4 regions of the Plantactinospora sp. WMMC1484 genome follow, and region 3 is predicted to be linked to each of the others. Evidence: riboswitches for the same ligand, from Rfam matches in the RefSeq annotation. Region 3 holds a riboswitch; each other region holds the start of a gene.
The links. Region 3 has a riboswitch for cyclic di-AMP ahead of ACN28C_RS05050 (NlpC/P60 family protein). Riboswitches for the same ligand answer to the same signal wherever they lie in the genome.
Positions count from the first base shown of each region.

Region 1 (3,303 bases), 790 kb from region 3:
ACAGCGGCGGCGGCGCGGTCATCGGGACTTCCCTTCCGGGGCCGGCCTTGCGTTGACCAACCTGGACGGTCGCATCGCCGCGTGCGGCCGCATGGTCGCGATGTCGATGCGCGCCTGCTCCAGCTGCCGCCGCAGCTCCGGATCCGTCGAGTCGCAGCCCTCGGCCAGCGCGAGCGCGGCATCCAGACCGATGTGGTAGCTGGCGCTCAACATCAGCAGGAACTCCTGCCGCAACGCCGGCGAGAACAGCCCGAGTCGCCCTGCCCGGGCCATCGCGTCGAAGCTGTGCAGCATCCCGGTCAGGCCACGCCGGGCCAGGGTGTTCCGGGCGACCGCGTCGGCGTAGGTGGCCTGCCACGCACCGGGCACCGGCCCGGGGCCGAGCAGCGCCAGCAGCCGTTCGGCGAGGCCGATCGCCACCCCGGGCATGTTCGCCAGAAACAGGTCCGGATCGGCATAGATGCCGACCGGTCGACCGGCCGGAACGTCGGTCATGTCGACCACGTCCGTCGGCGACACGTGGACGCCGCTGGCCCGCAGGGTGTGGCTGGCGGTCGCGAGCAACCCCGGCCCCTCCCACGGGTGCACCACCTCGAGCCGGCCCCGGTCGACGAGGACGGTGGTGCGCCGGCCCGCCACGGGCTCGCACCCCATCGCCATCACGGCAGCCCGGTGAGATCCCGAGCCGAACCGCCAGCACCCGTCGAGCATCAGCCCGCCATCCGTGCCGGTCCGCAACCGCCCGACCGGGGCGACCACGCCGTACAGCTCGTTGTCGCCCACGTACCACCTCGACAGCAGGTCCGTCGTCGCGTAGGTGGACAGGTAGTGCGCGGTGCCGTTGGCGATCATGCAGAGCCACGCGTGGCTGGCGTCCCTGTGCGCGGCGCTCCGAACGAGGTCCAGGCCCGCAGCCAGGCTCTGGACCTCATCCGGACCGTTCCGCAGCCACAGCAACGGAGAGCTGAGCTGTTTCACCGGTCGTAAACCAACCTCACGGAACGTCGTGAACCAGACCTACGGAACGTTGTAGAACCGAACCTGCGGAACTCAGTAGCTGCCACCGGGAGGGGGCGGGCCACAGTCGATCGAGCCGCAGACGGCCCGGGTGACGATCGTGATCGTGCGGGTGACGCATGCGACGGTGGTGCCGCCCGCGGTCTTGTCCCAGGTGTCGACGTCAACCCCGGCCAGGTCGAGGTCGTCGAGGTCGACGAAATACTCGGCCTGGTCAGCCACGGTGACAGCCGCGGCGTTGTTGTCGGCCATACCAGTCCCTTCTCGGATCCGTTAGGGCTTCCTGCCACGCGGAGGTTCCGCGCCACGCCCTGATTGGTGGCCAGTATGTGCAAGGCGCTTATGCGTCGACTATGCGTCCGCTGTCCGGCTCGGCGCCGCGCGCTCATCCACAGCACGGGGGCTGGTCAGGACGACCCCGGCCCGTCCCGCCGACGGGACGTGTGCCGGTGCTCCACTCCGGTGGACGAGGCGTGCCGGTCGGCGCCGCAAGGGCACAATTTCCACACCGGAGCACCCCAAATCCACGGAAGCGGCCCGGTTGATCAGGTAGTCTGACCCCGGTTTCGCCCGGTGGCGCACCCCTCCGCGCCGGCGTCACCGCCGCCGAGTCACCCGAACGGGTGAGCCGGGGACCCAGGTAGTTGGGGTGAGTCCGCAACCGCGGTAGGGGCCTTGTTCCGTCCCCGAACCCGTCAGCTAACCCGGTAGGCGGGCGACGGAGGGACATGCATGACGGGATCCACACGCCAGCGGATACCGCTGGCCCTGGCCCTGATCGCCGCGTTCGGCGCGCTCGCCGGAGCGTCGCTCCAGCCCGGCGCGGCAGAGGCGGACAGCCCTGCCGTGCTCGGCGACGAGGGCGACACGCCGCTCTTACGCGACGTACTCGAATCAACCGGTCGCGGCTACCTGCAGGCCAAGAGCGCGCTGGCCAGCACCCAGGCCCGGCAGGCGAGGATCGCCGCCGAGCTGCGTCGGGTCGAGGCGCGGATCACGGAGTTGCGGCCCCGGGTCGAGCAGGTGGCCCGGGCGGCGTACCGGACCGGCCGGATCGGGCCGGTGATGGTGCTGCTGCACAGCGGCTCGGCGGACGAGTTCCTGGAGCGGGCCCGCGGGCTGGAGGCGGTGGCCCTGCGGGACAACGAGGTGCTCCGCTCACTGCGCCAGGCCCGGGAGCGGGCCGCGCGGGCGAAGCTGGCGCTGGATGCCGAGGTCGCCGAGGAGCGCCGGCAGCTCGCCATCATGCTGCGGCAGAAGCGGGCGGCCGAGCGGGCGCTGGCCCAGGTCGGCGGGGCCTCCACCGGAGGCTTCGTCTCGGCGACCTCACCGGTGGCCCGTCCCGCGCCACGCGGCGCCGACGGCGGCTGGCCGGCACAGTCGTGCGGCAGGCCCGACCCGACCACCTCGGGCTGCGTCACGGCACGCACCCTGCACGCGTACTCGGAGGCACGGCGCGCCGGGTTCACCCGCTACACCTCCTGCTACCGCCCCGGCGGCCCGTACGAGCACCCGAAGGGGCGGGCCTGCGACTTCTCGGCCGAGGCGGGTGGCTTCCGGGGTGACGCTACCGGCGGGAACCGGACCTACGGCAACAACCTCGCGGCGTTCTTCGTCCGCAACGCCGACCGGCTCGGTGTGCTCTACGTGATCTGGTACCGGCAGATCTGGCTTCCGACGACGGGCTGGAAGTCGTACAGCGGGGCGCACGGAGACCCGTCCAGCGACCACACCAACCACGTGCACCTGTCGCTGGTCTAGTCAGCTGTCGCTGCTCCGGTCAGCTGTCGCTGCTCCGGTCAGCTGTCGCTGCTCCGGTCAGCTTCCGCTGCTCCGGTCAGCCCGGCTCGCCCTCCGGGGCACGCCGGACCGGGGCCCGACCCGCCGGCTGGGCCGGCTGCGGTCGCGAGGCACGGACCGGAGGGATCGGCCGGGTGACCGCCTCCAGGCAGGTCACCTGGACCTTTTCGCCGTGGTGCAGCAACTCCAGGGTGTCGTCCGGCTCGCCGTCGCGCAGCGAGTACGTCGCCTCGCCGGCCCGGACGTCCACCCGCAGGTGCACGCCCCGGTAGCGGAGCGAGAACTCCAGCCGGTTGATCCGGCTCGGCAGCCGGGGTGCGAAGGAGAGCGTCGGGGTGTGGTCCCGCATGCCGCCGAAGCCGGCCACCAGGGCGATCCAGGCGCCGGCCAGCGAGGCGACGTGCACGCCGTCCCGGGTGTTCTGGTTGAGGTCGTGCAGGTCCATCAGGGCCGCCTCGCCCAGATAGTCGTGCGCGAGCTCGAGGT
Region 1 covers NZ_CP186055.1:1,935,159-1,938,461, reverse strand. Annotated here, with positions in the region: gene ACN28C_RS08510 (thiopeptide-type bacteriocin biosynthesis protein) at 1-22, opposite strand, end outside; gene ACN28C_RS08505 (hypothetical protein) at 19-978, opposite strand; gene ACN28C_RS08500 (hypothetical protein) at 1,051-1,269, opposite strand; cyclic di-AMP (ydaO/yuaA leader) riboswitch at 1,612-1,746, shown strand; gene ACN28C_RS08495 (coiled-coil domain-containing protein) at 1,750-2,778, shown strand; gene ACN28C_RS08490 (glycoside hydrolase family 65 protein) at 2,855-3,303, opposite strand, start outside.
Region 1: linked by a shared signal. The riboswitch ahead of ACN28C_RS08495 (coiled-coil domain-containing protein) and the one ahead of ACN28C_RS05050 (NlpC/P60 family protein) in region 3 are both predicted to bind cyclic di-AMP.

Region 2 (3,303 bases), 1.6 Mb from region 3:
AGACATCCGGTCGGGGCACGCGGCGTGGAAGATCCCGTCGTACGGCTGGTCGCCGACGCGCGGACGGTCCGCTCGGGAAGGGATCGGGACGGAAGAGATTCGCGGGGAAAGCGCTTTCCTTCCGTCAAGTTAGCGCTCTCATATGTGCCTGTCAATGCCTTGGCCGCAAGCGATCCCGCTCCCGGCCCTCGGGTTCCCGACGCTCAGCCCGGCCCTCGGACTGCTTCTGGGTTTCAGGTGGTCGAGGTGCTCGTCTCCGGCGAGTCGAGCGCCGCCCGCAGCAGGGTCAGGGTCGTCTCGTCGAAGGCGATCAACCTGATCCGCTCCACCTGCGACCGCGTGGAGCACAGCGTCCCGACCGCGATCCGCGCCGCCTGGTCGGCGGGAAAGCCGTAGACCCCGGTGGCGATGGCCGGAAAGGCGATGCTGCGGACGCCCAACTCGTCGGCGACCGCGAGGCAGCGGCGGTAGCAGGAGGCGAGCACGTCGGCCTCACCGTACCCGCCACCCTGCCAGATCGGGCCGACGGTGTGGATGACGTGCCGGACGGGTGGGTCGAGGTCGAAGGCCGGCGTAGCCATCGCCTCGCCCGGCGGGCAGGGGGCGATCGCCCCGCCCGCCTCGGCCAGCCGGGGCCCGGCGGCACGGTGGATCGCACCGTCCACACCACCGCCGCCCAGCAGCGACTCGTTGGCTGCGGTGACGACCGCGTCCACCTGCTCCCGGGTGATGTCACCCCGGACGACGTCGATGACGGCCATCCGCCGATCATGCCAGCCGAGCCGCGTCCCCGTCCCCGACACCAGGCCGGCCCGCAAAGCCGATCGCCCCGCCACCCGAGTACCGGGTGGCGGGGCGATCGATCAAAGGTCGGGTGTGGCGCTCGGCTACAGCATCGACACGTGCACGTGGTCGGTGTGGTCGCTCGGGCCGCTGTACGATCTCCAGCCCTCGCCCGGGAACCAGATCTCCCTGTACCAGATCACGTAGAGGATCCCGAGCCGGTCCGAGTTGCGGATCAGGAACGCGGCGAGGTCGTTGCCGTACCTCATCTGGTCGTCGTTGGCGGCCCGACTGAACCCGGAGTTGCGCAACGACCAGTCGCACGCCCGTCCCTTGGGGTGCTCGAAGGGCCCACCCGGACGGAAGCAGCCGACGAATCTCTTGAAGCCGGCGCGACGTACCTCGTTGTACATGTGCAGGGTCCGGGCGGTGATGCAGCCGCCGGTGGTGGGATCGTCCTTGTTGCACGGCAGCGACGGGAAGCCGTCATCCATCCCCGGCCCGGGTCGGGCGACCGGGGAGGTGGCCGACACCAGCCCCTTGTCCGGACGCGACCTGCCGCCCACCAGGGAGAGTGCCTTCTGCGCGTCCGTCTGCTGCTTCTTGATGACCTTTTCCTGGGCGGCCTGCTTGGCGACCTCGTCGTCGATGGCCTTCTTGGCCGCGCCGACCTGCTCACGCGCCTCGTTGAGCGACCGGAGCTTGCTGTTGTTGAACAGGTTCAGCTCGTTGAGCGCCGACATCCGCTCGATGAACGAGTCGGTCTCGCCGGCGCTGCCGTTGCCCAACAGCATCGAGATCGCGCTGAGCTTCCCGCTGCGGTAGGACGCGGCCGCGATCTCGCTCGCCTCCGGTGCGAGTGCCGCCAGCCTGGCCTCTGCCTGCCGCAACTGCGTGCCGAGCTGGGCCTGCCGCTTCTTGGACTTGGTGAGCTCGGCCTTCGCCTCCGCGAGTCGCTTGCCGGCGCTGGCGAGCACGTCACCGAGGAGCGGCGAGTCCGCCTCCTCCTGCGGGGCCGGCTTCGGCGCCGCAGACGCCTCCGACGGGACCACGACCAGTGCTGCGGCGGTGAGCAGTGCCAGGGCAGTCGCCAGCCTTCGGCGTAGGGGTGCCCTCACATGTATCCCTTCCGTCGGCCGCCGACCGGGTTAGCTGACGGGTTCGGGATGGAAGTGGTCCCTACCGCTCTCGCGGATTCACCCCAGGGGTGCGTGGGTCCCCGGCTCGCCGTGTGGCGATTAGGCGGCGATCAGCGCCGGCACCACGCGGTATCCGGCGGCTCTGAACGGCAGACAGCATACCCGGTTTCACTTCCGGAATGGCAAGACCGGATTTCCGGTAATAGCGTTGCCAGACAACAACTATCAGTAATCGTGGCGCCTCGAGGGCATCGAAGGGCGTGCTTCGACCGCAGTTATCGACAATCCGCTGTCGGCTATTTACCAACCGCGTAACCTGCGGGGGTACGGATAGCCGTCCAGGTTGGCCGGTGGTGATTGCCCGGCTACCGCCGGCGCCAGGGCGCTGTGCCGAAGAGCACACCGGCGGCCGCACCCGCCGACAGCACCCCGGCGGTCAGCGCCCTCCGGTGCCGGGACAGCCACAGTTGCGGGCTACGCCCCCGCGACCGCGTGTCGAACGAGCCGTGCGCACCCTGGTCCGCCCCGCCGCCGTCGTCGACCGGGTGCCAGAGGTTGACCGGGCGGTTCCGGTCGGTCGGCTGGTCCGTCTGCTGGCTCGAGTAGCCGGTCCGGGCCAGGTAGCGGTCGAGCAGCCCGGGTACGAACCGGTTGCCGAGGATGGTGCCGACGGTCGAGGCGCCGACCCAGTACTCCCGCCGCGCCGGATGGTCGGCGGCGTACACGATCGCCCTGGCCGCGACCTCGGGCTGGTAGATCGGTGGCACCGGCTGGGCGCGGTTGCGCAGCCGGGACAGCACCCAGTCGAACTGCGGGGTGTTCACCGCCGGCAGGTGCACCATGGTGACCCGCACCGGGCTCCGGTCGTGCAGCAACTCGCAGCGCAACGACTCGGTGAAGCCGACGATGGCGTGCTTCGCCCCGCAGTACGCCGACTGGAGCGGGATCGACCGGTAGGCCAGCGCCGAACCGACCTGGACGATGGTGCCCGTGCCGCGGGGGAGCATCCGGTCGAGTGCCACCCGGGTGCCGTAGACGTAGCCGAGATAGCAGACCTCGGTCACCCGGCGGAACTCCTCCGGGCCGATCTTCTCGAACGGCGCGAAGACCGAGGTGAAGGCGTCATTGACCCAGAGGTCGATCGGACCGAGTTCGCTGGTCGCCCGGTCCGCCGCCGCCTCCACCTGGGAGTGGTCCGCCACGTCCGTCTCGATCGGCAGCGCGACGCCGCCGTTGGCGCGCACGTCCTCGGCCACACCGTGCAGGCCGGTCTCGCCACGGGCCAGCAGGGCCAGCCGCATCCCCCGGCGGGCCAGCAACCGGGCCGTCGCCCGGCCCACCCCGGCACTCGCTCCGGTGACCACCGCCACCCGTGCCGCAG
Region 2 covers NZ_CP186055.1:2,760,484-2,763,786, reverse strand. Annotated here, with positions in the region: gene ACN28C_RS12265 (O-acetyl-ADP-ribose deacetylase) at 234-761, opposite strand; gene ACN28C_RS12260 (coiled-coil domain-containing protein) at 888-1,901, opposite strand; cyclic di-AMP (ydaO/yuaA leader) riboswitch at 1,905-2,038, opposite strand; gene ACN28C_RS12255 (SDR family oxidoreductase) at 2,288-3,303, opposite strand, start outside.
Region 2: linked by a shared signal. The riboswitch ahead of ACN28C_RS12260 (coiled-coil domain-containing protein) and the one ahead of ACN28C_RS05050 (NlpC/P60 family protein) in region 3 are both predicted to bind cyclic di-AMP.

Region 3 (3,303 bases):
GACGTACGCCTGGACCGGCTCTTCCGGGTCTTCAACAACCACCTCTACACGCACATCGACCCGGCCGTGCAGCAGGACGACCTGACCTCGCCGGTCGAGGTGCCGGACGGCGAACCGTTCGTGCTGCACCCGGGCGAGTTCGTGCTCGCCTCCACCCTGGAGGTGATCTCCCTCGGCGACCATCTCGCCGCGCGGCTGGAGGGCAAGTCCAGCCTGGGCCGGCTCGGCCTGCTCACCCACTCGACCGCGGGCTTCATCGACCCCGGCTTCTCCGGCCACGTCACGCTGGAGCTGTCGAACGTTGCCAACCTGCCGATCCGGCTCTGGCCGGGGATGAAGATCGGTCAGCTCTGCATCTTCCGGCTCTCCTCGCCCTCCGCCCATCCGTACGGGTCGGCCGTCTACGGCTCCCGCTACCAGGGGCAGCGCGGTCCCACCCCGAGCCGCTCCTGGCAGAACTGGCGCACCTGGCCGACCCGCTGAGGCCGGCCCGGCGCAGCTGGACGCGAACAGACACGGGAACGACACGGGAACGACACGGGAACGACACGGCAGAGCCCTCGTCGCGGGTGCGACGGGGGCTCTGCCGTACGAGAGGTCGGGTGACTCAGCCGGGTCTGCCGAAGCTGTGGATCTGGCCGTCGTCCATCCGCTTCATCTTGATCGGCTCACCGGCCCGGGAGGCGTGCACGATCCAGCCGTCGCCGACGTACATGCCGACGTGGCTGAGGTCGGCGTAGTAGAAGACCAGGTCACCGGGGCGTAGGTCGGAGCGGCTGATCCGCTTGGTCTGCCCACGCTGCGCACGGGCGTTGTGCGGCAGCGACACACCGCCCTGCCGCCAGGCGGCGAGGGTCAGGCCGGAGCAGTCGTACGCCCCGGGGCCGTCCGCGCCCCAGCTGTACGGCTTGCCGATCTGGGCGCAGGCGAACTTGACCGCCTTGCCGGCCGCGCCGCCGGGGTAGGTCGACGGGCAGGGTGCGGGCCGCAGCGGGCCGGCGGAGCCGTTCCCGTACGCCTTGATCCGCAGCTCCTGGAGCTTGTCGATCTCGGCGTCGATCTCCTTCTTCTTCGCCGCCAGCTCCTTCTCGGTCTTGGTGAGCTGGCTGACGAGCCGGTCCAGCGGAGCCTTCTGGGCGGCCAACTTGTTCTTGAGGTCGACGACCGCCTGCACCTCGCGCTGCTGCTGCCGGGCGAACTGGTCGAGCACCGAGAGCTGGCCGACGAGCGCGGCCGGGGACTTGTTGCTGAGCAGCGCGTTGAAGGTCGAGGCCTTGTCGCCCTTGTACGCCTGCACGGCGAAGTCGCTGACCCGGTCCATCGCCGCGTCGATCCGCGACTGGAGTGGGGCGATCTTCTTCTGCAGGGCGGCGGCCTGCTTCTTCTTCGCGGTCAGGTCCTGGCGGGTGGAGTTGTGCTTCTCGATGACCGGCTCCAGCTTGCGCCAGGCGACGTCGATCTGCTCTTCGATCTCGGCCACCGACGGCTCGGCGAGCGCCGGCGTCGTGCCGGTGAAGAGCACGGCGGCGCTGGCGAGCACGGTGAGTGCGATGGCGAGAATGGACCTTCGAGTGTGCGGCTTCGCCGTCCCGGCTCCGGCGCGAGATGCCGGCCGGAGGGATGGCGACCGCGGTGGGGCAGGGGGAGCCACCGGGGTCCGTACTCCTTCTTCCGTAGCCCGCCTACCGGGTTAGCTGACGGGTTCGGGCGGGAAGATTGTCGCCCTTCCGCGTGCGACGCGGATTCACCCCATGGTGCCCGGGTCCCCGGCTCGCTCTCTGTGACGATTCGGCGGTGTCGAACCGTCGCCGCCCGGGCTGGGCGACCTGCCGTCGGTTCGACGGTCCCCAACCTTAGAGAAGGGTGTTATCCAAACGCAACCCACGATCTGGATCGATTCGTTTCGTGTCAGACCGGTCGCGGATGGTGTGCGCCACCATGACCATCCCAACACTCTCGGTATCGATGAAAACTTTCTACATGATGATGACCTTCCTCGGCATGTATTGACCGCCGGTGGGTGGCGGGTGGAGGGTGATCAGCAAGCCCACCCCCGGCTCTGGGAGGTTCCATGCGTCGCAGCACAACTGCACTGAGCAGGCGAATCGCGCTCAGCACCGCCGTGGCCGGCGTCGCCGCGCTGCTGCCGGCCGGCACCGCGCCCGCCACCGCCGCACCACCCGAGGACCGGCAACGGGAGTACGCCGCCGCGGCCGCCGAGTTCGGTGTACCGGAGAGCGTGCTGCTCGGCGTCTCCTATCTGGAGTCCCGCTGGGACACGAACGCCGGCACGCCGAGCACCAGCGGCGGCTACGGACCGATGCACCTCACCGACGTCGCGGGACTGGCCGGCGAACCGGAGGAACATCCCGAGCACGGCGAGGACCGGCGCGGCGACCCGGCCCGCCCCGCCCGCCCGGCAAGCACCCCGGCCAGCCCGGCCGGCACCTCCGCCGGGCCACATGTCGGCGACGGGAGCGGTGCCGCGCCGCCCGGCGGGCAGACGCTGGACTCCGCCGCCGCGCTGACCGGCGTCGACCGGGCGAGGCTGCGTGCCGAACCGGAGGCGAACATCCGGGGTGGGGCGGCGCTGCTGGCGTCGTACCAGAAATCGCTGGCCGGGCCGACGGGGCGGGCCAGCGACCCGGCGGCCTGGTACGGCGCGGTGGCCCGGTACGCCGGCAGCGACCGCGCGGACGCCGCCGCGGCCTTCGCCGACGAGGTGTACCGGACCATCGCCGACGGCGCCACCCGGACCACCGACGACGGCCACCGGATCAGTCTTGCCGCCCGGCCCGGGATCGTCCCGCAGCGCTCCTGGCTGGACCGGCTCGGCCTGCCCGGCCGACCCCGCCCCGACGGGCTGGAGTGCCCGCGCGACATCTCCTGCGAGTGGATCCCGGCCCCCTACGAGGCGTTCGGGGACGGCGACTACGGCAACCACGACCTCTCCGACCGGCCGGCCCGGCAGAAGGTCGAATACATCGTCATCCACGATACCGAGGGCAGCTACGACACCACGCTGCGGCTGGTGCAGGATCCCACCTACGTGAGCTGGCACTACACGCTCCGCTCCGCCGACGGGCACATCGCGCAGCACGTCAGGGGCGCCGACGTCGCCTGGCACGCCGGCAACTGGTACGTCAACGCGAAGGCGATCGGCCTCGAACACGAGGGCTTCGCCGCCCAGGGCACCTGGTACACCGAGGCGATGTACCGGACCTCGGCCAAGCTGGTCCGCTACCTCGCCGACCGCTACGACATCCCGCTCGACCGCGACCACATCATCGGCCACGACAACGT
Region 3 covers NZ_CP186055.1:1,146,175-1,149,477, forward strand. Annotated here, with positions in the region: gene dcd (dCTP deaminase) at 1-483, shown strand, start outside; gene ACN28C_RS05050 (NlpC/P60 family protein) at 608-1,540, opposite strand; cyclic di-AMP (ydaO/yuaA leader) riboswitch at 1,664-1,804, opposite strand; gene ACN28C_RS05055 (N-acetylmuramoyl-L-alanine amidase) at 2,072-3,303, shown strand, end outside.

Region 4 (3,303 bases), 2.0 Mb from region 3:
CCCGGCGGCGGCGCCGGACGGGATGCGGGTGGTCGGCGACGGCGCCATGCTCGCCTCCCTCTCCCGGACCACCGGTCACGAGATGCGGGACATCGTCGCCACCATCCAGCGGGAGCAGGACGAGGCGATCCGCTCCCCGGCCGGCGGGGTGACGGTGGTCTCCGGCGGCCCGGGCACCGGCAAGACGGCGGTCGCCCTGCACCGTGCCGCCTACCTGCTCTACTCCGACCGCAACCGGTTCGCCGGCGGCGGGGTGCTGGTGGTGGGGCCGTCGGCGGTCTTCGTCGACTACATCGCCTCGGTGCTGCCGTCACTGGGCGAGAACGCCGCCACCCTGCACTCGCTGGGCTCGCTCTTCGAGGGGGTCGCGGCGACCCGCACCGACCCGGCACCGGTCGCGGCGATCAAGGGGTCGCTGCGGATGCGCCGGGTGCTGGAGCGGGCGGTGCGCGACCAGGTCCCGGACGCCCCCGGTGAGCTGCGCCTGCTCTACCGGGGCGAGCTGCTCCGGCTCTCCGGCGCCGAGCTGGAGCGGATCCGGAGCCGGGCGCTGCCGCCCGGTGCCCGCCGCAACGAGGTCCGCCGGGCCGGCTTCGACGGCGTCTTCACCGCGCTCTGGGCGCAGGCCCAACAGTTGCGGGTCGGCCGCCTGCCGGACCAGCGCGGCTTCGAGGACGAGATCGCCGAGCGCCCCGAGTTCCGGGATTTCCTGCGCGCCTGGTGGCCCCGGCTGCATCCCCGGCACGTGCTGCCCTGGCTGGCCGAGCCGGAGCGGCTGCGCCGGTACACCGCCGGCATCCTTTCCGGGGCGGAGACCCGGCTGCTCACCGAGGCGTACCGGGGGGCGGGCGGCGCCGGGCCGGATGCGGCCGGTCCGAGCGTCGCCGACGTCGCGCTCCTCGACGAGCTCGACCACCTGCTCGGCCGGCCGCCGCGGCCGGCCCGGCGCAGGCGTGACCCGTACCAGCTCCCGGGTGGGGTCCGGGAGGTGACCACACACGCGGACCGGCAGCGGGCGGCTCGCCGGGAATCCGCGCCGGACCGGCCGGAGGACTACCGCGAGTACGCACACGTGGTCGTCGACGAGTCCCAGGATGTCTCTCCGATGCAGTGGCGGATGCTGGGCCGGCGCGGCCGGCTGGCCTCCTGGACCGTCGTCGGCGACCCGGCACAGACCGCCTGGACCGGCGATCCGGCGGAGCTGACCCGGGCCCGGGAGAAGGCCCTCGGGCGCCGTCCCCGGCACGAGTTCGTGCTCACCACCAACTACCGCAACTCCGCGGAGATCTTCGCGGCGGCGGCCGAGGTGATCCGGGAGGTCTCGCCCGACCTGCCGCTGCCGGTCGCGGTCCGGGCCACCGGGGTGCCCCCGGTCGAGCTGGTGGTGCCGGCGGCCGAGCTGCCGGACGCGGTCCGGGAGGCGGCGGCGAAGCTGCTCACCGAGGTCGAGGGGACGGTCGGCGTGATCACCCCGCCCGCCCGCCGCGCCGAGGTCGGCGGTTGGCTGGCGTCGGCCCCCGACCCGCGCCTCCAGGTGGTGGACACCATGCAGGCCAAGGGCATGGAGTACGACGGTGTCGTGCTGGTCGGTCCGGCGGAGATCCGGGCGGACTCGGCTGCCGGGGTACGCACCCTCTACGTCGCCCTCTCCCGGGCCACCCAGCGGCTGACCGTCATCGACGTCGAGGGGTGAAAGGGCCGCCCGGCGGGCGTCGAGGCTCACCGATAGTTAGCGGCATCTTAAGTTTCGGGTGAAAACTGGAGGACTTTGTCCGGATACATCCCCGCGAATGGGCAGGATTGCGAATCTAACTCCGGCAACGCCCCGTATCCCCGACAGGCAACTGCCGGTAGGCTCGGCTCCGGTCTCCGCCGGGCGGCGCCCTCCGGCGCCTGCGGGGGCCGTCGCCTAATCGCACCAGCGAGCCGGGGAACCACGTACCAGGGGTGTATCCGCGCCAGCGGTAGGGATCTTCCGTCCCGAACCCGTCAGCTAACCCGGTCGGCGGCTGACGGAAGGACATTGTCATATGCCGTTCCTGGCACCCATCCGAATGGCTCCGGCGTCCGCGCGGAGAGCCGGCGGACGATCGCCCCGGAAGGCCGCGACACGGCCGAGCACGACGGCGACCATGGTGATCGCCGTGGGCATGACCCTCGCGGTACTCGGCGGCGCACCCGCCACCGCGGCCCCGGAGTACGCCCCACCCGGGGCGTTGGCCGCGGCACCCGGCGGCGACGACATCGACGGCGGCACCGACAGCCTGCGCGAGCAACTGGAAGCCGCCAGCAAGGGCTACCTGACCGCCAAGAACAAGTTGGACAACTCCGTCAAGCGGCAGAAGGACCTCAACACCGAACTGGCCGCCCTGCGCACCGAGGTGGCGACCCGGAGCGAGCGGGTCGCCGAGATGGCCAGCATGGCGTACCGGACGGGCCGGCTCGGGCAGGTCTCCGCACTGCTCAACAGCGGCTCGCCGACCAGCCTGGTGGACCGGGCCGCCGCGCTCGACACCATCTCGGCGAACGAGAACCGCGAACTGCGCGGACTGCAGGAGACCCTGGACCGGGAGACCCAGGCCAAGGCTGCGCTCGACAAGGAGGTCGGCGAACAGCGCAAGCAGGTCGAGGTGATGGAGACCCGCAAGAAGCAGGCCGAACGGGCCTTGGCGGCGGCGAACAACAGCGGCGGCGCCAGCGCGGGGATCAGCGGCAGCGGCGGCGGATCGGCCCGTCCGGCACCCCGCAACTCCGACGGCTCCTTCCCGAACGAGTCGTGCAGCCTCGACGACCCGACCACCAGCGGCTGCATCACCCCGCGCACCCTGCACGCGCTGAAGCAGGCCCAGGCGGCCGGCTTCACCCGCTTCGTCTCCTGCTTCCGCAGCGGCGGCAGCGGCGAGCACCCCAAGGGGCAGGCGTGTGACTTCGCCGCCCAGAAGAACGGGTTCGGTGGGGTGGCCACCGGCGGCGACCGGACGTACGGCAACAACCTGGCGGCGTACTTCGTGCGCAACGCCAACCGGCTCGGTGTGCTCTACGTGATCTGGTTCAAGCAGATCTGGCTGCCGAGCAGCGGGTGGAAGGCGTACAACGGGGGCAACGGCGACCCGTCCAGCGACCACACCAACCACGTACACCTGTCGATGAACTGACCGGGCCCGCCCGGACTCCGGCCGGCACCGCCCACCACCCCTGGGCAGTGCCGGCCGGCGGTCGTCGCGCGGCAGCCGTCAGCAGCCGATCCGGCTCGACCCCAGCGCCACGTCGTCGAACCAGAGCGTGTCGGCGCCCTCGCCGTAG
Region 4 covers NZ_CP186055.1:3,121,172-3,124,474, reverse strand. Annotated here, with positions in the region: gene ACN28C_RS13770 (HelD family protein) at 1-1,693, shown strand, start outside; cyclic di-AMP (ydaO/yuaA leader) riboswitch at 1,897-2,024, shown strand; gene ACN28C_RS13765 (coiled-coil domain-containing protein) at 2,133-3,155, shown strand; gene ACN28C_RS13760 (cellulose-binding domain-containing protein) at 3,234-3,303, opposite strand, start outside.
Region 4: linked by a shared signal. The riboswitch ahead of ACN28C_RS13765 (coiled-coil domain-containing protein) and the one ahead of ACN28C_RS05050 (NlpC/P60 family protein) in region 3 are both predicted to bind cyclic di-AMP.